DNA from 3 places in the Streptomyces sp. NPDC058457 genome. Region 2 is predicted to be linked to each of the others. Evidence: riboswitches for the same ligand, from Rfam matches in the RefSeq annotation. Region 2 holds a riboswitch; each other region holds the start of a gene.
The links. Region 2 has a riboswitch for cyclic di-AMP ahead of ACFWPS_RS10775 (NlpC/P60 family protein). Riboswitches for the same ligand answer to the same signal wherever they lie in the genome.

Region 1 (7,461 bases), on a different contig from region 2:
CCCATGTCCATCGGAGCCGGGGCGGGAGCAGCGGCGGCGGGCGCCGCGGTCGGGAAGGCGCCGGAGTCGGTGGGGGCGGCGGTCGGGAACACGCTGGTGCTCATGGGGTCCGCGGTCGGGAAGGCTCCCGCGTCGGACGAGTTCGGCATCGGGAACGAGCCCGTGGCGCCCGGCGTCATGATGCGGAAGGAACCGCTGTCCCCCACAGCCGGAGCCGCGGCCTGGGCGGTGCTCATGTCCATGGGAGGCACACCCGGGAACGCCCCGGCGCCCGAGCCGCCCGGGGTCATGATGCGGAAGCCGCTGGTGTCCGCCGGAGTCGGAGCCGCGGCCTGGGCAGGGGCGGGGGCGGGGCCCGCGTCCATCGGAGGCGTACCAGGGAAGCCGCCGGTGCCCGAGCCGCCCGGGGTCATGACGCGGAAGCCGGTCGGGTCCGCCGGGGGTGTGGCACGGCTGGCGCCGGTACCGCCCGGGGTCATGATGCGGAACGTACCGGTGTCGGTCGCGGACACGATCGGGATGCCGCCCGTCTCGGTCACCGCGGGGATCGCGCGGGTGGCGGCGAGGGCGTCGGCCCGGAAGGAGCCGCTGTCGGTCCGCTGGCTCGGTATGCCGACGGCGGGAGCCGCCGCCCACTGCTGCGCCGCGGCCTGGGCCTCGGGTGTGGGCCACGGGGTCTGTGCGGTCGGCACGGGCTGGGCTGCCGGGGCCGGTTCGAGCGCGGCCACCGCGCGCTGCTCCAGCCTCGGGCGCTGCGGCTCGCGGACGACCTCGATGTCGGTCTGCGCGGACGGACCCGCGGTCAGCTCCAGCCGGGCCGGGCCGGAGCCCTCCAACTGGCCGAGCAGGTCGGCGGCCATGGCGCTGACGGGCCGCCGCGGACCGGGCCGGGCGGGTTGCCGGTCGGAGGGGAGTGCGGCCGGGACGCTCGGCCCCAGCTTCGAACGGGCGCCCTCGAACCACTCCCGGGCGATGTTGTCGAGGCCCGGGTCGTCGCGACGGGACCGCTTGAACAGCGGGACACCGCGGGAGCGCGAACCCCCGCTCATCGCGCGCGTGGCGTTGTAGTTCCCGGTGGCGTTCTCGGCCTGGTCGTAGAGGCTGTCGATCCGCTGTCGAACCTCGTCACGGCTCTCGGGCGCCATTGAGGGGTCGTGCTCCTTCCGTACTCCGCCTACCGAGTTAGCTGTCGGGTTCGGGCGGTGAAGTCCGGAAGGCATGCCCTACGGCCGCCGTCCTCACGGACGTTCGGCCGATTCACCCCAGTGGTTCGGTTGGGTCCCCGGTTCCGGATACGCCCCTGGGAGGCGCCGGATTCGGCGGAGGCCGCGCGGCCCGACGGGATTCGCCGGGGGGAGCCGAGCGGCTTGCCCGTCAACTTAGCCAACTTGTGTCACTCGTGTGAAGGTTGAAGTGCGTAATGTCCGATACGTATTTGTGATGTTCGTCTTAGCGTTCGGAACTCGACCGCACGGGACGGCATTTCGCGCGCATCCATTGCTTTCTCTGGGTCACCGGGGCGTTGCCGTCGGTCGCGTCGCCCTGTTCCGGAACTGTTCCGGAACACGCGCTTTCTGTGAGGTCGCCGTGAATTCGTGGGTCTGTTGAACACAGTGGCGCCGCGGCCCGTATAAGGCCGGGGATTTCCATGTCCGGCCGACCACGAGACGCAGGGGAACGACCTTGAGACGCAACAGGCGCAGACGCCCGACCGGCGCACAACGCGCGACCTTCGCAGCGGTCGCCCTGATGCTCGGCGGCGGAGGACTGGTCGCGGTGAACGTCTATGCCTCGGCCACCGAGGGCGGCGGGGACCAGCAGGCCCAGGTCGCCACCGGCCAGGTGCTGTCCGCGCCCACCATCTACTGCCCCGACGTCGGCGGCCGGCTGACGGCGGTACCCGACGGGGCGCGGGCCGACGTCGACAACGAACTCGCCCAGCTGGACCAGCAGATCGTGGCGGCCTACCAGCAACTCACGGAGTCCGCCGCGGCGATCGAGCAGAACCCCGGCCTCGCCGACCAGACGATCATGAACCCGCTGAAGGAGAAGCGGTCCGAGTCGCTCCAGCGCATCGCCGACGCCATCGGCCGTGAGGGCGACCGCCCGCAGGGCCTGGACGACCTCGCCGCCTGCACCCTGCGCTCCTCCAACCAGGGCGACGGGCAGTCCGCGGCCCCCCAGGGCAGTGCCACGCCGAGCCAGAGCGGGCAGGGCAGTGCCGCGCCGAGTCAGGGCACCGGCGCCGGCGGCCAGGGCGGCAACGGCCCGGTCGCCGCCGACTACGCGGACATCACCTCGGTGCAGCCCAATGCCAACACCCCGGCCGAACAGTCCGGCGGCTCCACCGGCACCTTCTCCTCCAGCTGCGGCGTCAACGCGAACGGCCTGTTCAACTCCGACAACGTGATCGTCGCGCCCGGTGTCTCCAACGGCGCCCACCACTTCCACGACTACATCGGCAACCAGTCCAACAACGCCTTCGCCAGCGACCAGGACCTGGCGAACGCCGCCACCAGCTGCGCGGACCAGGGCGACAAATCCACGTACTACTGGCCCGTGCTGCGGCTGCAGAACGGCAAGGAGGAGCGGGACGCCGACAAGCCGGGCGGCGGCACCGAGGGCAACGCCGGACAGATCGTCACGGCCAAGGAGGTCACGCTGACCTTCGAGGGCAACCCGACCTCCAAGGTCACCGAGATGCCGCGGCTGCTGCGCATCATCACCGGTGACGCCAAGGCGTTCGTCAACGGCCCGGCCAACGCCAACGCCTCCTGGAGCTGTACCGGTTACGAGGACCGGCAGCTCAAGGACAAGTACCCGCTCTGCCCCTCGGGCAGTGACGTCGTGCGCACGTTCAGGTTCCAGAGCTGCTGGGACGGCCGGAACATCGACAGCGCCAACCACCGCACCCATGTGGCCTTCGAAGCCCCCGACGGCAGCTGCCCGGCCGGATTCCAGGCCATCCCGCAGCTGGTGCAGCGCATCGTCTACGCCGTGGACGCGCCGAGCCTCCAGGACGGCGGCCGCACGGTCCCGCTGTTCGCGGTGGACTCGTTCCCCGAGCAGCTGCACAAGCCGGTCACCGACCACGGCGACTTCATCAACGTCTTCGACGAGAGCCTGATGCGGAAGATGGTCGACTGCATCAACTCCGGCCGCAAGTGCGGTGCGGGGGCCGACGAGCAGCCGCCGGCCGAGAGTGCGGAGCCGTCCGAGCGGAGCGACACCGCGAGCCCGGTCGCCCCGCCGGCCGAGACGCAGAGCGCGGAGCCGTCCGAGCCGGTGACCGAGCAGCCGTCGTCCGAGCCCCCGGCCGACACCCCGGTCACCGAGACCGCCCCCGCCTCGGACAGCGCCTCCACCCCCGCCGCCGGCGGCACCGAGCTGCCGAGGGTCTACGCGACCGCGTCGCCGAAGAAGACGTCGACCACGAAGTCGTCGGGCGGCGGCGTCATCAGCAAGCCGACGCAGCGGCCCGACACCGAGGCGCCGACCACTGCTGCCGCCGCCACGCCGACCGACACCGCGGTCGCCGCCCCGGCCGGTCAGGAGACCCCGGCCACCGGCTCCCAGACCGAGCCCCAGGCGGTCCAGGGCGGTCTCGCCGAGACCGGCGCCCACCTGTGGCCCGCGGTCTTCGGCGGGCTGCTGCTGGCCTCCGGGGGCGCGCTGCTGTGGCGCACCCGGCGCAACTCGGTCTGACCCTTCTCGAACGCCGCGCGCGGCGCGTCCCGGGCGGGCTCGAACGCGCGGAGCATCTCATCGTGCTCCGCGCTGTCGGGCCCGCCCGGGTGCATGTCGACGGGGCTCTCGGGCGAATGTGCGTCCACGGGACCGCTGTTGACTGCGCGTCACATTACTGAACCGTAACCTGACGGCTGCTACCGCCGGTAAGGCATTTCTCGTTACCGTCGGGTAAACCGCACCCGCCCCGTCGGCCGCTCCGGGGACGTCCTCCGCACCTCCCACGTCCAGCACGTCCAGGAGGTTCCCCATGCCTGCCCGCGTTCGCCTGCTGGCCACCGCCCTCGCCGCTGCCGCCTGCCTCTGCCTCCAGACCCTGCAGGCCACGGCCTCCCAGGCGGAGGTCTCCAGGGGTGTCACCATCCCCGCCTTCTACGACCCGCCGGCCCCCCTGCCCACGGCCGACGGCGCCCTCGTCCGCAGCGAACCCCTCCCGCTGGCCCTGAGCCTGCCGAGCCTGCCCGGCCCGCTGCCGGGCAGCGCGACCCGGCTGATGTACAAGTCCACCGACTCGGCGGGCGACCCCGTCGCCGTCACCGGCGCCTACATCGAGCCCACCGCACCCTGGCTCGGCCCCGGCGCCCGCCCGCTGGTCGCGCTGGCCCCCGGCACCATGGGACAGGGCGACCAGTGCGCCGCCTCCATGGGCCTGCAGTACCCACTGGTCCTCAACGGCCAGACGGTGTCCGTCGGTTACGAGGACCTGTCGATCTACCGGCTGCTGGCCGAGGGCGTCGCGGTCGTCGTCACCGACTACGTCGGGCTCGGCGCCACGGACCGGCTCCACACCTACGTCAACCGGCTCGACGGCGCCCACGCCGTCCTGGACGCCGTACGCGCCGCCCGGAACCTCCCCGGCGCCTCGGTCACCGCCGCCTCGCGGGTGGGCCTGTTCGGCTACAGCCAGGGCGGCGGCGCGGCCGCCGCGGCCGCCGAGCTCCAGCCCGCCTACGCCCCGGACATCACCCTCTCCGGCACCTACGCGGGGGCCCCGCCCGCCGAACTCACCGCCGTCACCGCGGCCATCGACGGCAGCGACCTGGCCGGCGCCCTCGGCTGGGCGGTCAACGGCTTCGTCCAGGCCGACCCGGCGCTCGGACCGATCGTCGACGCCCACCTCGGCGCGGCGGGCCGGGCCGCCCTCGCCGACCTGTCCACGATGTGCGTCGGGGACGCGCTCCTCGCCTACGGCTCCGTACACAGCTCCGCCTGGACGAACGACGGCAGCTCCATCTCCGAGGTCGTCGCCGAGGAGCCCGCCCTCCAGACCTTCCTCGACGAACAGCGCATCGGCAGGACCGCGCCGACGAGCCCGGTCCGGCTGGCCACCGGCGTCAGCGACGACCTCGTCCCGCACGCGCAGGCGCGGCGGCTCGCGGTGAACTGGTGCGACGAGGGCGCGAACGTCACCTACGTGCCGGTCCTCCTGCCGGACGCGGGCCGCGCCCTGCTGAACCACCTCGAACCCCTCCTCACCGACCAGGGCGACGCAATCGCCTGGCTCACGGCCCGGCTGTCCGGCGTACCGGCCGTCTCCAACTGCTGGAGCATGCCCGTACAGCCCTGAGCGCCGCCCGCAGCCGTTTGCCGTCGGCGGGCACCGCACGGCAGGGTGCCGGTGTGCCCACCTTGCTGATCGTCCATCACACGCCCTCACCGCACTGCCAAGCCATGTTCGAGGCCGTGGTCTCCGGGGCGACCACCCCGGAGATCGAGGGCGTGCGGGTCGTACGGCGGGCGGCGCTGTCCGCCACCGCCGCCGACGTGCTCGCGGCCGACGGATACCTCCTCGGCACCCCGGCCAACCTCGGCTACCTCTCCGGAGCCCTGAAGCACTTCTTCGACCAGATCTACTACCCCTGCCTGGACGAGACGCGCGGCCGCCCCTTCGGCGCCTATGTGCACGGCGGCAACGACGTCACGGGCGCCCTGCGCGCCCTCGACTCCATCACCACCGGCCTCGGCTGGCGCCGGGCGGCCGAACCGGTCACGGTGACCGGTGAGCCCGGCAAGGCCGACATCGAGGCGTGCTGGGAACTGGGCGCGACGGTCGCCGCCGGCCTCGCCGCCGACGCCTGACCTGTCTCCGGGGGCGGGTCACCCGGACGGACGAAGGTGCGGGCGCCGGATCCAGGGCACACGATGGGACCAGGCCATGTCGTCGATCCCAGGGAGCGTCGGATGGCAGCGCATCGCCGTGCCTCCGGGCCGCCCGCGAAGGAGATGCTGCGGGACCGCGCCCGTGACGTGGTGGCCGTCGCCGAGGGTATCCGCGAGGTCTCCGCGCGGACCAGCTCCGTCCTGTTCTCCCCGGCGCTGACGGGTTCCGCGCGCCGCCGCCCGCGCACCGGCCTGGCCGCCCGCTGGGCGCTGCTGCGGACGCTCACCAACAAGCAGGGCCTCGGCGGCTCGGCGATCGTCGCGCCGGACGGCGTCGGACATCTGCTCGGCGCGGCGGGGGAGGCGCTGGGCCGGGAGAGCCTGGCCGCGCAGGTGGCGGTCAGCTCGCTGCGGCTCAGGATCGCCGCCGTACTCCTGGACCACCCCGAGTTCGGGCACGACCCGGGCATACGACGGCTGACGGACGCCGTCACCGCCGACCACGACCCGGAGGCCGTCCGCGCGCTGCGGGCCCTCTTCAAGGACCAGGGGGCCCAGCGCTCCCTGTCCGCGCTCGCCCCGATCCTGGCCGAACTCCTCGCCGTCCGGGGCCTGCTGGACGAGGACCCGCTGAGCGACGAGACCGCCTGGGCACTGGCCGCGGGCCGGGAGCTGACCGCCGTCCCGGGCGGGGGCCTCGACGCCGCCCGGCTCTCCGCCCCGGGCCGGGGCGAGGGCGCCGCCCAGGTCGTCGAACTGTCCGCCCAGGAGGCCCGGTCCATCGCCACCGAGGGCTCCTTCCTCGGCTTCCTGCGCAACATCGACGTGCTCGCCGGCGACGGCCGCGTCCTCGTCCAGGAGGTACGCGGCCCCGACGGCGTGCTCCGGTACGTCGTCCAGGCGCCCGGCACGGCCCCCGGCCGCCCCCGCGACGACTCCCCGCAGGACTTCGCCGGCGCCTGGCGCAACCTGTTCCTGACCGACTCGCCGTACACCCGCTCGATCCTGCTGGCGATCCGTGACCACGGCATCCCGCGCGGCGCCGACCTCGCGCTGATCGGGCACGGCGAGGGCGGGACCGCGCTGCTGAACCTCGCACAGGACGACGAGTTCTGCCGCGCCTACCGGGTCACCCACGTGGTCGCCGTCGGCGCGCGGGCCGACGACCGCAGACCAGCCGACCCGCGCACCTGGGTCGCCGGCATCACCAACCGGCACGACATCGTCCCGGTCCTGGACGGCCCCGGCGCCCCGCACCCCAACCGGTACCGGGTCGACTACTCCGGCCCTACCCGCGAGTTCCCGCTCTGCCACCTGCTCCGCGTCTACATCGACCACCTGGAGACGGTGATCCCGCAGGCCCGGGCGGACGTCGACCGGGCCCTCGACCCCTACCGGGGCCCGGTGGAACGCACCCGCGTCTACCGGCTCAGGGACCGCGCCCGCCCACCGGAGGGCTATCCCTTCCTGGCGGTCCCCACCACCAGCCTCGCCACCTCGGCGGGTCCGGTCGAGGTGCCGGTGCGCTACTACGACTCCTCGGCCGCGCACCTGTGCTTCCCGGTCGACACGGACGTGGCCCGCAGCCTGCTGCCCGACGTCGCCTGGCTGGTC
Region 2 (7,461 bases):
GCGCTGCTGACCGTCGCCGTGCCCTCCGTGTGTGTGATGGGCGTCGCCGGGATCGCGGCTGCCTCCGTCAACAGCCTGACCGGCGACGGCAAGGACACCACGGCCTCCGCCTCCGACGCGCAGTCGGTGAAGCCGTCCGCCGCCAACAGCAAGCTGGACGCCCAGCTCAGGACGCTCTCGGCGGGTGCCGACGACTTCGCCGACCGGGCCAGCCGGACGCAGGAGCGCATCGACCTCAAGGCCCAGCAGGAGTCCGAGAAGAAGAAGGCGGCGGCCGAGGCGGCCCGCAAGGAGCGGCTGCGCCCGAAGTACGTGCTGCCGGTCACGCAGAGGGGTCTCAGCGCCTACTTCGGCCAGGCCGGCGTGAACTGGATGTCCGTCCACACGGGCATCGACTTCCCCGTCTCCTACGGCACGACGGTGATGGCCGCCACCGACGGCGTCGTCTCCACCAAGTGGAACAGCGCCTACGGCAACATGATGATCGTGACGGCGAAGGACGGTACGGAGACGTGGTACTGCCACCTCTCGTCGTACCGTGTCGCCGCCGGTACGACCGTGAAGGCCGGCGATCCGATCGCGTACTCCGGGAACTCCGGCAACTCGACCGGTCCGCACCTGCACTTCGAGGTGAGGCCGGCCGGAGGCGCCGCCATAGACCCGCTGCCGTGGCTGCGCAGCCACGGGCTCGACCCGACCTGACCTGGCCGATACCACCGGGCCCCGCCGCAGCGGGGCCCGGTGGTACTACAGCTTCTCCACCGGCGCGTACCGCAGCAGCAGCCGCTTCGGCTTGGCGTCGCCGAAGTCGATCGTCGCCTCCGCGTTCCCACCCGTGCCCTTCACCGCGACGACCGTGCCGAGGCCGAACTGGTCGTGGGTGACGCGGTCGCCGACGGCCACCGAGACCACCGGCTTCTCCGAGGTCCGCCGGGTGGCGAAGCCGGACGCGCCCGAGGCCGAGGAGCGCGAGCGGGTGGAGGAGAGCGAGGCGGCCACGCCCGCCGCGGGCCCGGCGGAGACCGGCGCCATCGCCCCGGTCCGCTTCCATTCCAGATAGGCGCCCGGGATCTCCTCCAGGAAGCGCGAGGGCGGGTTGTACGACGGCTGGCCCCAGGCGCTGCGCATCGACGAACGGGTGAGGTACAGCCGCTCCCGCGCACGTGTGATGCCGACGTACGCGAGCCGCCGCTCCTCCTCCAGTTCCTTGGTCTGGCCGAGGGCGCGCATGTGCGGGAAGACGCCGTCCTCCATGCCGGTCAGGAACACCACCGGGAATTCGAGGCCCTTGGCGGTGTGCAGGGTCATCAGGGTGATGACGCCGTCGCCGTTCTCGTCCTCGTCGGGGATCTGGTCGGAGTCGGCTACCAGGGCCACCCGCTCCAGGAAGGCGGCGAGCCCGGCCGGCTGCTCGCCCTCGCCGGTCTCCTGCTCGAACTCCAGCGCCACGGAGGCGAGTTCCTGGAGGTTCTCGATGCGGGTCTCGTCCTGCGGATCCGTCGAGTTCTGCAACTCGGCCAGGTATCCGGTGCGTTCGTAGATCGCCTCCAGGACCGTGGCGGGTCCGGCGCCGGACTCCACGACCGTACGGAGGTCCTCCATCAGCGTGTTGAACCGCTTGACCGCGTTCGTCGACCGGGCGGCCATGCCGTACGCCTCGTCGACGCGCCTGAGCGCCTGCGGGAAGCTGATCTTCTCGCGCTGGGCGAGGGCGTCGATCATCGCCTCCGCGCGGTCGCCGATACCGCGCTTGGGGACGTTGAGGATGCGCCGGAGCGGGACGGAGTCCTCCGGGTTGGCCAGCACCCGCAGGTAGGCCAGGACGTCCCGGACCTCCTTGCGCTCGTAGAAGCGGACGCCGCCGACGACCTTGTACGGCAGGCCGACACGGATGAAGATCTCCTCGAAGACCCGGGACTGCGCGTTGGTGCGGTAGAAGACGGCGACATCGCCCGCCTTCGCCTCGCCCGCGTCCGTCAGACGGTCTATCTCCTCGGCGACGAACTGCGCCTCGTCGTGCTCGGTGTCGGCGACGTAGCCGGTGATCTGCGCGCCCGCACCCGCGTTGGTCCACAGGTTCTTCGGGCGGCGGGACTCGTTGCGCTCGATGACCGCGTTGGCCGCGCTCAGAATCGTCTGTGTGGAGCGGTAGTTCTGTTCGAGGAGGATCGTCGTCGCGTTCGGGTAGTCCTCCTCGAACTGGAGGATGTTGCGGATCGTCGCGCCCCGGAAGGCGTAGATCGACTGGTCGGCGTCGCCGACGACGCAGAGCTCGGCGGGCGGCAGGTCGTGCTCGCCGGGCGGGGTGTCCGCACCGTGCGCGCCGGTGCCGACCAGCTCGCGCACCAGGGCGTACTGGGCGTGGTTGGTGTCCTGGTACTCGTCGACCAGGACGTGCCGGAAGCGGCGGCGGTAGTGCTCGGCGACGTCCGGGAAGGCGCGCAGCAGGTTGACCGTCGTCATGATCAGGTCGTCGAAGTCGAGGGCGTTCGCCTCGCGCAGCCGCGACTGGTACATGGCGTAGGCCTGGGCGAGGGTCTTCTCGAAGCCATCGGTCGCCTGAACGGCGAAGTCCTCCTCGTCGATCAGCTCGTTCTTGAGGTTGCTGATCTTGGCGCTGAAGGACTTGGGCGGGTAGCGCTTGGGGTCCAGGTCCAGGTCCCGGCAGACCAGGGCCATCAGGCGCTTGGAGTCGGCCGCGTCGTAGATCGAGAAGGAGGAGGTGAAGCCGAGCTTCTTGCTCTCCCTGCGGAGGATCCGCACGCACGCGCTGTGGAACGTCATCACCCACATCGCGTTGGCGCGCGGGCCGACGAGGTGCTCGACCCGCTCCTTCATCTCGCCCGCGGCCTTGTTGGTGAAGGTGATCGCGAGGATCTGGCCCGGGTGCACCTGGCGGGCGCCGAGCAGGTGGGCGATGCGGTGGGTGAGTACCCGGGTCTTGCCGGAACCGGCGCCGGCCACGATGAGCAGCGGGGAGCCGGCGTGCACGACGGCCGCCCGCTGGTTCTCGTTCAGCCCGTCCAGGAGGGCGGCCGGGTCCGGGGCCGGGCGGGCGGCGCCGTCGCGGTAGTAGGCGTCCCGGTCCGGGGGCACGTCGAACTTCCCGCCGAACAGATCGTCCGGAATCGACTCCGGAGCGTGCTCGTCCTCGGGCGGCGGCGGAGGTTCCTCGTCATGGCCGCGGGGGGCCTGGAGGCTCGCCAGGAAGCTGTCGTCAAAGAGGCTGCTCATCGCTCTCCGAGTCTAGGGCGCCCCACCGACAACCGGCCGCCACCCCGAAAACTCGCCCGGGTGACCGAACGGATCCGCTACGTCACGGCAGGCCGGCGCACGCCGCTGACCCGCGAGCGCCCACCGCGAACCACTGGCACCCTTCCAGGCAAGTCACCCATAACATCCCAAATGACCCTGCCTGAACGAGTCCCGACAACAAGGTCACGAAAATGTATCGGGCATATCGCACATCAACCTTCACAGAGGCCACACGAGTTGGTTAGCGTGCCGGGCAGGCCGTACGACCTCCACCGGCGAACATCGCCGGGCCGCACGGCCTCCGCCGAGTCCGGGGCGCCGCCGCGCATCCGGAGCCGGGGACCCACACCGATCCCGGGGTGAATCGGTCCCGACTCCCCTCAGGGGAGCGGACCGTAGGGCAACCCTTCCGAACCACCCGCCCGAACCCGACAGCTAACTCGGTAGGCGGAACACTGGAAGGAGTCGCCTCAGTTGGCGTCGCACCGCAAGTCCCGGCCGTCAGGAACGCGCGCGGCTGGCATACGCACTCCCGCGCTGGCCACCGCCGCCCTCACCTCCGTGGCCCTGTTCTCCCAGACGGCCGAGGCCGCACCCCCCGCGGACGGCAAGCCGAGCCTGGAGGAGGTGGAGAAGAAGGTCGACGCCCTCTACCGGCAGGCCGAGTCGGCGACCGAGAAGTACAACGCGGCCAAGGAGCGCACCGGCACGCAGCGCAAGCAGGTCGACACCCTGCTCGACGACGTCGCCGAGCGCACGGACCGGCTGAACAAGGCGCGTGAGGAGCTGGGTTCGTTCGCCGCGGCCCAGTACCGGACCGGGGCCGACGCCCCCGACACGGCGACCTTCCTGCTCGCGGACACTCCGCAGGACTACTTCGACCAGACGCAGCTGATGAGCCGGCTGACCTCGCGCCAGAAGGGCGCGGTCGACGACTACGTCACACAGCAGTCCGCGACCATGAAGAAGCGCCAGGAGGCCGCCCGGAGCCTCGAAACGCTCACCGAGACGCAGGACGAACTCAAAACCGCCAAGACCACCGTCCAGACGAAGCTGGCCTCCGCGCGAGAGCTGCTGTCGCAGCTGACGGCCGCGGAGAAGGCCCGGCTGGCGGCGATCGAGAAGCAACAGGAGGAAGCGGCGGCCCGCAAGGCGGCGGAGCTGGCGAAGCAGCAGGCCGCGGCCGCCGACCAGGAGGCCTCGTCGTCCTCGTCGCCCTCGACGTCCAGCGGCTCCTCCTCCGGCTCCTCCTCCGCCTACGCCACGAAGGCCGCCAAGGCGATCGCCTTCGCCCGCGCGCAGATCGGCAAGCCGTACGTGTGGGGTGCCACCGGCCCCGGCTCCTACGACTGCTCCGGGCTCTCCCAGGCCGCCTGGAAGGCCGCGGGCGTCTCCCTGCCGCGCACCACCTACGACCAGGTGAACGCCGGCACCACCGTCTCCCTCGCCGACGCCCGCCCCGGCGACCTGGTCTTCTTCTACGACGACGTCAGCCACGTCGGCATCTACATCGGCAACGGCATGATGATCCACGCCCCCAAGCCCGGCGCGTACGTCCGGGAGGAGTCGATCTACTACGGCGGTGAGTCGATCATCCACAGCGTGGTACGCCCGGCCTGATCCGTCGGGGGCGCCCACCACCCATCAGGCGCCCCCAGGCACTCCCCCCGCACCTGCTCTCACCTCAACGATCCGGGCGCCATCGCGCGCATCCGTCTCGCGCGCGCCCCGGCCGCTTCTGCACACCCGCTCTCACCCCACCGCCGCAAACACCACCCCGCGCATCCCCGTCCCCCCTCAAGCGCCCCTCAGTCGCTCCCCACGCCCTCTCACACCCGACCGACCCCGAGCGACGCGCGCTCGCGCCCCTGTCCCGCGACCGCGGGGTATTCGGGCCGCACACGCGCGTGGCCCGTTCGTGCCGCGGTCGGCCCTCCCTAGCATCAGCGGCATGTCCGGTATTTCCCCCCTCCGCGCCTGGTGGGCGCAGCGTCCGCCGGCGGCCGGGGCCGCCGTGATGGCCACCGGCATCATGTCGGTGGGGTTGCACCTTGCGGAGGCGGAGACCGTGTCCCGGGTGGCGCTGGTGGCGGCCTGTGTGATGTGGGCGGCGCTGGCCGCGGACTTCGTCGTACGGCTGGCGCTCGATCGCCGGCGGTGGGCGGCGGAGGCGCGGACGCCGGGCGCGCTCACCGCCGTGGCGGCGACGACGGTGCTGGGGACCCGGTTCTCGGCGCTCGGGTGGCAGACCCTCGCCGAGGCTCTGCTGGCGCTGTCGGCAGTGCTGTGGCCGCCGCTGCTGGTCCTCGTCGTGCGGCACTGGAAGCCGCGGATGCCCGGCGCGGTGTTCCTGGCCTGTGTGGCCACGCAGGGCCTGGCCGTACTGGGAGCGACGCTGGCGGCGGCCGTGACGACGGCGTGGCTCGCCCACCTCTCGCTGGCCCTCTTCTGGCTGGGGCTGGCGATGTACGGACTCGCCGTGCCCCGGTTCGAGTGGCGGCAGATCGCCGAGGGGCCCGGTGACCAGTGGGTGGCGGGCGGCGCGATCGCGATCTCCGCACTGGCCGGGGCGAGGCTGCTGGCCGCCGACAGCGCGCGGCTGTACCTGTGGAACGACGACGACCGAAGTGTCCTGCGCGCGGTGACGGCCTGGCTGACGGTGGCGGCCGGCGCGGCGGCGGCCGCCCGTACCGGCCTCAGGAAGGCCCGCTGAGGATGCCGAGGATCAGGTCCACAGGACGGCGATGAAGATGTTCGCCACCGTGAGCAGGCCCACCAGCCCGAAGGCGCCCTTCTCCACCTTCTCGTCGTCCCGTTTCACGTAGACGAGCCCGAGGATCACGATCAGCAGGGCGAGCTTCACGCCGATCTTGAAGGTGTTGACGTGGTGGTCGTCGGCCTCGTTGAGACCGACCAGGATCACGCCGGTCACGAGCATGGTGAACGCGCCGTGCAACATCCCGGGGACGAACCGGGCCGTGCCCTGGCCCATCGCCTTCATCTGGGTGAGGAAGCCGCCGAGAAGCGCGGCGATGCCGATGATGTGCAGGCCGACGAAGAGATGGATGAGTACGTCCATGACCCCGGAGCCTAATCAGGGCGGTACGGGGCGCCGGGCACCGGCCCCTCCCTCCGCGCCCGCCGCGCCGCATATATGCACCCCATAGCACCCCGCGTCCCCCGCCAGCCCCGGAACTGCCTCTTCGGTCATCCCGTCCCGAGAAGCCGACGGCTCCGGACCGGAATCCCGGTCATATACCGTCGGGTAACGATCCGGTCACGCCAATTCCGCGCATCGCGTTACCGAGCCGACACACGCGGGCCTAGCGTCCTCCCCCAGGTGACCGACTCCCCACCGCCGCCCGGGCCAGGGGCGGCAGTCGGACACCTCCGCCGAGAAGGTCCGGCGGCGGTCCGTTCCCCCTGTGCGGGCCGCCGCCGGACGCGCAATCCGCAGTCCCCCGCGGCCGTACGGGCGCTCCCCTGGCGTTCGGACGGGCGGGACTGCGGTCGTACGAAAGGACGGGACAGTCCAGGTGGCAGCGCACCGCAAGCCCCGACAGCGCTCGCTCAGCGGCAACACGGCCCGCACGGCCGCCACCCTCGCCCTGGCGGGCGCGGCCACCGCGACGGCTTTCGAAGGGACCGGAAACGCCGAGCCCCAACTGACACCGGCGCAGGTGAAGGCCAAGGTGGACCAGCTGTACCAGGAGGCCGAGGCGGCCACCCAGAAGTACGACGGAGCGAAGGACAAGGCCGATTCGGCCGAGCGGCGGCTGAAGTCGCTGCAGGACGAGACCGCCCGCGCGCAGGACAAGCTCAACTCCGCCCGGGACGCGCTCGGTTCGACAGCGGCCGCGCAGTACCGCGCCGGTGGCATCGATCCGGCCTGGCAGCTCGCGCTGTCCAGCGACCCCGACCGGTACCTGGACGACGCCGCGTTCGCCGAGCGGGTCGGCGACCGGCAGGCCGGGGCGGTGGCGCGGGTGCGCGGGCAGCTGCGGGAGGTCGAGCAGCTGCGTGGCGCGGCGCACGTGGAGCTGACCTCGCTGCGGTCCCGGCAGGCCGAGCTGAAGCGGCAGAAGACCGCCATCAACGGCAAGCTCGGCGAGGCCCGGCGGCTGCTGTCGCAGCTGTCGCCGGGGCAGCGGGCGGCGGTCGCGGCGGACGACGGCACCGGACGTGCCTCACGCTCGGCGTCGGACG
Region 3 (7,461 bases), on a different contig from region 2:
GCGGCGGCTGGGCCAGGTCCAGGGTGAGGGCGATCCAGACGAGGTTGAAGGCGAAGTACCAGAGCGCTCCGGCGGTCACCGCGCGGCGCAGCCGCGGCTGGTGCAGGAGCAGCGGGGCAAGGGCCGTCAGGGTGGCACGGTAGCCGCGGTCGGTGTGCGGCCGGTGCCGGGGCAGGAGCGTGGCCGCGGCGAGCGCGCCGAGCAGGGCGAGTGCGGCGAAGACGAGGAGCATCCGCCGCCAGCCGAGGGCGTCGGTGAGGGCGCCGCCCGCCAGCCGGCTGAGCAGGATGCCGGCCGACATGCCGGCGGCTACCAGGGCGACGCCGGTTCCGCCGCGGCCCGGCCGGGCATGGCGGCCGGCGATGTTACCGGCCTGGGCGGCCACGCTCGCGGCGGCGCCGATGAGCAGATAGGCGGCCAGGAGCACGAACGCGTCGCGCGCGGTCGCGGCGAGCGCGAGGGCCGCGGCCAGGGCGGTGAGCTGCGCGGTGACCAGGCGGTTGGGGGCGAGGTGGTCGGTGAGCGGCAGCAGCAGGGCGAAGCCGGTCATACAGCCGGCGAGGGCGGCCGTCGGCACCAGGCCGATCACGGAGAGCGGCACGTCGAGGTCGGCGGCGACCGCGGTGAGCGCGGGCTGCACGGCGTAGTTGTTCGCGATCGCCGTCCCGGCTATCGCGGCCAGCAGGAACGTGCCGCCGCGTGGCAGCGTCCGGCTCATGGCCGCGCGTCGCGGGTGAGGACGACGGCGTAACGGCACTCGGCGCCGGTGGTGTTGGCGAAGACGCGCTCGGCGGGTGCGCCGAGTTCGATGGTGTCACCGGTGTCGAGTTCGTGGACCGTGTCGCCGTCGTGGAAGGTCAGCCGGCCGTCGAGGACCCAGACGAGCTGCCGCACGAAGGCGAAGGCCGCCGCCGGATACGGGACGCTGGCGCCGGCGGGCAGCCGGATCTCGGCGATCTCCGCCGGGAAGCGCGGGCCGGTGATCTGGCGGCGCCGGTAGCCGGTGCCGGGGTCGCGCCACTCGGCGGCGTCGGTGACGCGCCGCACGCCCGGGGTGTCGGCCGCGGGCTCCTGCGCACCCTCGGCGAGGGCCAGCAGCGAGGCGACGCTGAGCTGGAAGGCGGCGGACAGCTTGCCGAGCACGACCGCGGTGGGGCTGCTCTCGCCGCGCTCGATCCGGCTGATCATCGCCGGGGAGACCCCGGAGGCGTCCGCGAGCTGCGCCAGGGTCCAGCGGCGGCGCTCCCGTTCGGTGCGGACACGGGCGGCGATCTGCCGTACCAGGGGATCCGCCGATGGTTCTACTATGTTGGACATGAATCCAATATACGAGAGAAGCGTGGTGACCGTACGTCCGGCCCGTCCCGGTGACGGGGAGGCCGTCCGCGCGATCCGCAATCACGCGATCGAGCACTCGACGGCCCTGTGGACCGAGACCCCGCAGTCCCCCGCCGAGGGGGCGGCCTGGTTCGCCACACACCTGGAGCGCGGCTCGGCGCTCGTGGCCGAAGTCGCCGAAGCCCCGGGCGAGGTGGCCGGATTCGCGGTCTACGGCCCGTGGCGCGCGCTGGACGGCTACCGGCACACGGTGGAGAACTCCGTCTACGTCCGCGAGGGCAGGCACGGGCTCGGCATCGGCTCCGCGCTGCTGGGCCCCCTCGTCGCCACGGCACGCGAGGCCGGCCACCACGTGATGATCGCCGGTATCGAGGCCGGGAACGCCGCGTCGATCCGGCTGCACGACCGGTTCGGCTTCGAGCACGTCGGGACGGTCCGGGAGGTGGGCACCAAGTTCGGCCGCTGGCTGGACCTGACGATCATGCGGCTGCCCCTGTGACGGTCGCGCGGCTGCCGCCGCCCCGGGACGCCGACGCGGGCAGTGCGACAACCGATTAGGGTGACCGCGTGGCGAGAGTGCGGTTGAGTGTGGCCGAGCGGCGGGAGGAGCTGCTGCGGGCCGCCATCGAGCAGATCGAGATGCGGGGCGTGGCGGCGGTGCGGATCGCCGATGTCGCCTCGACCCTCGGCGTGAGCAACGCGCTGGTGCTGTACCACTTCTCGACGAAGGAGAAGCTGGTCGCGGCCGCCTTCACCTACGCCGCCGAGGACGACCTGACGCATCTGCGCAAGCTGCTGGGCCGCCGTACGTCGGCGCTGCGCCGGTTGCGGGCGGCGGTGCGCTGGTATGCGCCGACGGGGCAGGCGAAGGGCTGGCGGCTGTGGATCGAGGGCTGGGCGGTGGCGTTGCGGGAACCCGCGCTGCGGGACGTCACCAAGGGCCTGGACCAGCGGTGGAAGGCGGCGATCGCCGAGGTCATCGCCGAAGGGGTGGCCGCGGGCGAGTTCCGGTGCCCCGACCCCGCGGCGGCGGCGCTGCGGCTGACGGCCCTGCTCGACGGGCTCGCCGTCCAACTGACGTCGTACCCGGGTGCCGTGCCCCGCTCCCGGGCGCAGGAGTGGGTCGACGAGGCCCTGGCGCGCGAACTGGGGCTGCCGGAGGAGAAGTAAGGGGCGGCCCGCCGTGAGGCCACCCCTTACCTGCCCGTGCCGTCTCAAGCCACGGAAGCGATCCGCATCTTGATGTCGTCCGGGGAGAGCGCCCCCTTGGCCGTCACGTGGTCGCCTGACGACTCGCCGCGCAGTCGGCGCCCTATCCAGGGGACCAGGTACTCACGGGCCCAGTGCACGTCGTCGCGGCGGACCTCCAGGGTGCCGCGGGGCGGCAGCGGCGGCCAGGGCTGGTCCGGGTCGGCCGGCACGTCGACGCCGAGCGCCTGGCCGGCGCGCAGGGCCACGCGCGTGTGCCCCTCGGGCGAGAGGTGCAGGCGGTCGTCGTCCCAGGCCCGCCGGTCCTGCACGGTCTTCAGGGACCACAGGTCCAGGACCGGGCAGCCGTACCGGTCGGCGATGGCCCTGACGTGCCCGTTGTACGTGGCGATCTTGCCGCGCATGTGCTTGAGGACGGGCACGCCCCGGGTGTCGAACCCGGTGGTCACCAGCACCGTGCCGATGGCCTCGGTCAGTTGGGCCACGGCCCGCTCGAACCGCTCGGCCACCTCGTCGGGGTCGGTGCCGGGGCGGATGATGTCGTTGCCGCCCGCGCAGAAGGAGACCAGATCCGGGGCGAGTGCCAGGGCCTGCGGCACCTGGTCCGCCACGATCTGGTCGAGCAGTTTCCCGCGCACGGCTAGGTTGGTGTACTCGAAGTCGCCCTCGGGCCGGCGGTCCGACAGCAGTACCGCGAACCGGTCGGCCCAGCCGACGAACGCCCCGTCGGGGCCGGGGTCGCCGACGCCCTCGGTGAAGCTGTCCCCCACCGCCGCGTACGACCCGATCACTGATGCATTGTCACTCTTCGAATCGTCTCCCACATCGGACCATGATTCACCTTCGGCTGTGACCTACGCGACCGTAATAAGGGGTTGACGTTCGGTGAGATAAGACACTTTTAAATACTTTGCCAAGCCTGGAATAAGGCTCCGATCAGGGGCGTTGACGTGTCGATCGTCCAACGCCGAATGCCGGGCCCGGTGATCCGGGCCCGGCATTCGACGTGCGTGTCGGACCGGTGCGGGTGCCGGGTCAGCCGACGGCGAGGCCCTTCCAGCGGAGGTAGGCGACCGGGTCCACGTCCGAGCCGTAGTCGGGGGTGGTACGGATCTCGAAGTGGAGGTGCGGGCCGGTGACGTTGCCGGTGGCGCCGGAGAGGCCGATCTGCTGACCCGCCGTCACGGTCTGGCCGACCGAGACGGAGAGGGCGGAGAGGTGGCCGTACTGCGCGTAGTAGCCGTCGGCGAGCCGGATGACGACCTGGTTGCCGTAGGCGCCGCCCCAGCCCGCCGTGACGACCGTGCCCGCGCCGACGGCCTTCACCGGGGTGCCGGTCGGGACGACGAAGTCGACGCCCGTGTGGTAGCCGCTGGACCACATGCTGCCGGCGACGTGGTAGCCGGTGCCGACGGTGGCACCGGTGACCGGCAGGGTGAATCCGGACGCGGTCGTCGCCGAGCCGTCCGAGCCGTCCGAGGAGGAGGCCGATGACGAGGTGGACGACTGCGGGTTCGACGGTGCCTCGTAACGGGAGCCGGAGTCCGCGGTGTCCGTCGTCGCGGCGTGACGGCCGCCGAGCGTGAGCCTGAGGCCGGGGTGGATCAGCGAGGGGTTGTCGCCGACGGCCTCCCGGTTCTCGGCGTAGAGCCGGTGCCAGCCGCCGCGGACGTGGTGCTCGCGGGCGATCTTCGAGAGGTAGTCGCCGGGCACCACGGTGTAGACGCGGTGCGCGGAATGCGCGGCGGAATTCTTCGCGGCCGTCTCCTTCACCGCGGTCTTCTCGGCCGCCGGAAGCGACTGCATGGCCTTTTCGGAAACGGACTGCGAGGTGGCCGCGTGGGCGCCGGTGGCCCCCATGAGCGGCAGAGCCAGCGCGGCGCCACCGGTTCCGGCGACGGCCATCGAGCGGGTGAAACGCTGGGGCTTGGGGCGGCGGTGCTTACCCTTCGCGGGCATGGCGCATTCCTCTCCGACGCCTGCGAGGTGAGCTGTCGGGTTCGGGCTGGAGCTGCCCGGCCACGCTCCGTCACGCGGCTACACCCCTAGCCGTCCCGGGAACCGGAACAGGCGGTCATACCTGGTGGGTCCCCCGCTCCTGCCGGGCACGGGTGAGTGTGTGGGGACTCCGGCCGGCGGCAGGATTCGGCGTTCCGTCCGGAAGTGTGGCGAACGTAAGCGAGTAAGACGCACCCGGACAAGCGGCCGGTTCCGCCTGTCCGGTTTTCACTTGATCCGTTACCGGAAATCCCGGTCACCCTCCGTGAATTCCTGTCTATTCAGTTTTCCAACCTTCTCGCAAAGCACCGGAATTACGTGAGCATGACGCGCGACGGACGGTCACGAATATGACGCTCCTCACGCACGTCACGCCACGTCACCTCATTCCAGAGCGAGTTGTAATGAAGGCGCCAATTCGGGCAGATGCGTCAGATCCGGCGGAGTCGGATGACCGACGCATCCAGGTCACCCTTCAGTCCGGTGTGCAGCCCGTGGTGCAACAGGACGGCACCCCGATACACTTCGCCCGTTTCGCGGCATTCGTACGACGCCGCGGGGTCGAGGCCCTGCAGCCGCAGCGCCGGCGCCGGCTCGCCGTAGCTCTGGGCCTGCAGCCAGGCGAGGACGACGGTCTCGCCGCCGAGCGTGTACTGCACCGCGCTGAGCCCGCCGGTGGGCGGCCGCAGCCGGAACTGGTCGCCGCGCTGCACCAGGGGCCGGATCTCCTTGTAGAGCTCCACCCAGCGGCCGGCCTCGGCGAGCTCCTCCTCGGTCCACTGCGAGAGGTCGCCGCCGACCCCGAGCGCCCCGGCCATCGAGCTGATGAAGCGGAAACGCAGACTGCTGACCCGGCCGTTGAGCTGGTGGTTCGGACTGTCGGTGACCCAGGCGGACATCACCCGGGCGGGGTGGATCTGGCTGAAGCCGTGCTGGATGGCGAGCCGGTCCAGCGGGTCGGTGTTGTCGGAGGTCCACACCTCGTCGGTGCGGCTCATGATGCCGAGGTCGATCCGCCCGCCACCGCCGGAGCAGGACTCGATGGCGACGTTCGGGTGGGCCGCGCGGATCCGGTCGAGAAGGGCGTACAGCCCGCGGACGTGGTCGACCCACAGGCGCTGCGGGTAGGGCTCGCCGGGCCAGCCCGCGTCGGTGAAGCAGCGGTTGAAGTCCCACTTGACGTAGTCGATCGGGGCGCTCGACAGCAGGGTGTCGAGCTGCTCCCAGAGGTACTCCTGGACGTCCTCGCGGGCCAGGTTGAGGACGAGCTGGTTGCGCAGTTCCGTCCGCTTTCGTCCCTCCTGGTACTGCACCCAGTCGGGGTGGGCGCGGTACAGGTCGCTGTCCGCGTTCACCATCTCGGGCTCGACCCAGATGCCGAACTGCATGCCGAGGGCGTGCACGTAGTCGGCGAGGGGCTTGAGGCCCTTGGGGAAGCGGTCCGGGTTGGGCGTCCAGTCGCCGAGGCCGGCGCGGTCACTGGTGCGGGCGCCGAACCAGCCGTCGTCGACCACGAACAGCTCCACGCCGATCGCCGCGGCCCGCCGGGCGAGGGTGGCCTGCTGCTCCTCGGAGATGTCGAAGGTGGTGGCCTCCCAGGAGTTGAACAGCACGGGCCGGTCCCGGTCGGCGTCCGGGATGATGTACGCCCGCTGGTAGGCGTGCCAGGCACGGCTCGCCCCGCCGAAGCCGCCGTCGGTCCACAGGCCCGCGAAGACCGGGCTGGTGTACGACTCGCCCTCGGCCAGCATCAGCAGGCCGGAGTCGTCGTAGCCGGCGCCGCCGGTGATCTGCACGCGCGCGTCCGGGAGTTGGGCGACGGCGATCCGCCAGGAGCCGGACCAGCCGAGCGCACAGCCCCAGACCTCGCCGCGCTCCTCGGTGGCGTCGGTGTCGAGGGCGACCCAGGGCAGGTGCTGGTGGCCGGTGTGGCCGCGGCGGCTGCCGATGACCTTCTCGCCGTAGGTGAGGGGGCCGCTGGTGAGGCGGGACTCGGCGGCCCAGCGGCCGTGCAGCTGGGAGAGCCGCCAGCCCTCGCGGTCGGGGAGCGTCCAGGCGGCGGGGTCGGCGCGGAGCAGCTCCACGCGCGCGTGCCCCTCGTTGCCGACGGTCACCCGGCGCTCCACGACGTCGCCGCGCATCCGGTAGTGCAGGGTGATGAGGATCGCGTCGTCCCGGAAGCGCAGCCGCAGCTCGTCGCCGTCCGCGCCGGTCTCCGTCTCGTAGGCCTCGAAGGCCCACTCGGTGCCGCGCCGCTCCTCGGTGCGCACGGACAGGGCGGGGCGGACGAACCGGGGCCCGCCCTCGACGGGGTACTCCTCCCGGCCGTCGAGCGGGGACTCGAAGGGCCAGTAGCCGGGCAGCGCCCGGGTGCTGAGCTCCTCGGCGTCCGCAAGCTGGATTCTGGCGCCCCAGTGCAGGTGGAGCAGTTCGTCGGCCTCCGTGAGATGCAGCGCATAGCTGCTGCCGGGGCCCGACAGGAGCCAGGTACGACCGTTTTCGGCGATGTCCACCATCGAGAAACCTCAAACCTCACACAGCTGCCAACAGATCCGCTCAAGCACCAACATCATCAAGGGCTGTGGGCCCCGGAATCAAGGGCCACGGGCCCTGGAGACGATGCCTGTGGACAACTCATTGCCCGTGGAAACCGATGTCGTATGGTCGGTCCAGTGCCCGTCGACGAGCAGCGCCGACGGGGCCGACCGGGAGGAGCCCCCCGTGACGCAGCAGGTCCCGTCCACCGAGCCCGAGCTGGCCGGGGTGCGTAACTTCCGTGACGTGGGCGGCCTGCCGACCGTGGACGGGCGGCGGGTGCGGCCGGGCGTGCTGTTCCGCAGCGGGCACCTGGCGCACGCGACCGAGCAGGACGCGGAGTTCCTCGCCTCGCTCGGCCTGCACACGATCTTCGACTTC

Region 1: another riboswitch for cyclic di-AMP. It lies ahead of ACFWPS_RS24095 (hypothetical protein); the one in region 2 lies ahead of ACFWPS_RS10775 (NlpC/P60 family protein).
Region 3: another riboswitch for cyclic di-AMP. It lies ahead of ACFWPS_RS08460 (peptidoglycan DD-metalloendopeptidase family protein); the one in region 2 lies ahead of ACFWPS_RS10775 (NlpC/P60 family protein).

The regions. Positions count from the first base shown of each region.
Region 1 covers NZ_JBHXLU010000030.1:102,364-109,824, reverse strand. Annotated here, with positions in the region: partial or broken gene ACFWPS_RS24095 (hypothetical protein) at 1-1,145, opposite strand, end outside; cyclic di-AMP (ydaO/yuaA leader) riboswitch at 1,156-1,332, opposite strand; gene ACFWPS_RS24090 (DUF1996 domain-containing protein) at 1,750-3,705, shown strand; gene ACFWPS_RS24085 (lipase family protein) at 3,998-5,314, shown strand; gene ACFWPS_RS24080 (flavodoxin family protein) at 5,368-5,826, shown strand; gene ACFWPS_RS24075 (hypothetical protein) at 5,929-7,461, shown strand, end outside.
Region 2 covers NZ_JBHXLU010000009.1:156,580-164,040, forward strand. Annotated here, with positions in the region: gene ACFWPS_RS10765 (M23 family metallopeptidase) at 1-702, shown strand, start outside; gene pcrA (DNA helicase PcrA) at 748-3,234, opposite strand; cyclic di-AMP (ydaO/yuaA leader) riboswitch at 3,548-3,722, shown strand; gene ACFWPS_RS10775 (NlpC/P60 family protein) at 3,730-4,875, shown strand; partial or broken gene ACFWPS_RS10780 (hypothetical protein) at 5,207-5,917, shown strand; gene ACFWPS_RS10785 (hypothetical protein) at 5,981-6,334, opposite strand; gene ACFWPS_RS10790 (NlpC/P60 family protein) at 6,792-7,461, shown strand, end outside.
Region 3 covers NZ_JBHXLU010000007.1:107,468-114,928, reverse strand. Annotated here, with positions in the region: gene ACFWPS_RS08485 (MFS transporter) at 1-718, opposite strand, end outside; gene ACFWPS_RS08480 (helix-turn-helix domain-containing protein) at 715-1,317, opposite strand; gene ACFWPS_RS08475 (GNAT family N-acetyltransferase) at 1,316-1,837, shown strand; gene ACFWPS_RS08470 (TetR/AcrR family transcriptional regulator) at 1,906-2,508, shown strand; gene ACFWPS_RS08465 (SGNH/GDSL hydrolase family protein) at 2,553-3,338, opposite strand; gene ACFWPS_RS08460 (peptidoglycan DD-metalloendopeptidase family protein) at 3,583-4,506, opposite strand; cyclic di-AMP (ydaO/yuaA leader) riboswitch at 4,511-4,671, opposite strand; gene ACFWPS_RS08455 (alpha-galactosidase) at 4,977-7,061, opposite strand; gene ACFWPS_RS08450 (tyrosine-protein phosphatase) at 7,267-7,461, shown strand, end outside.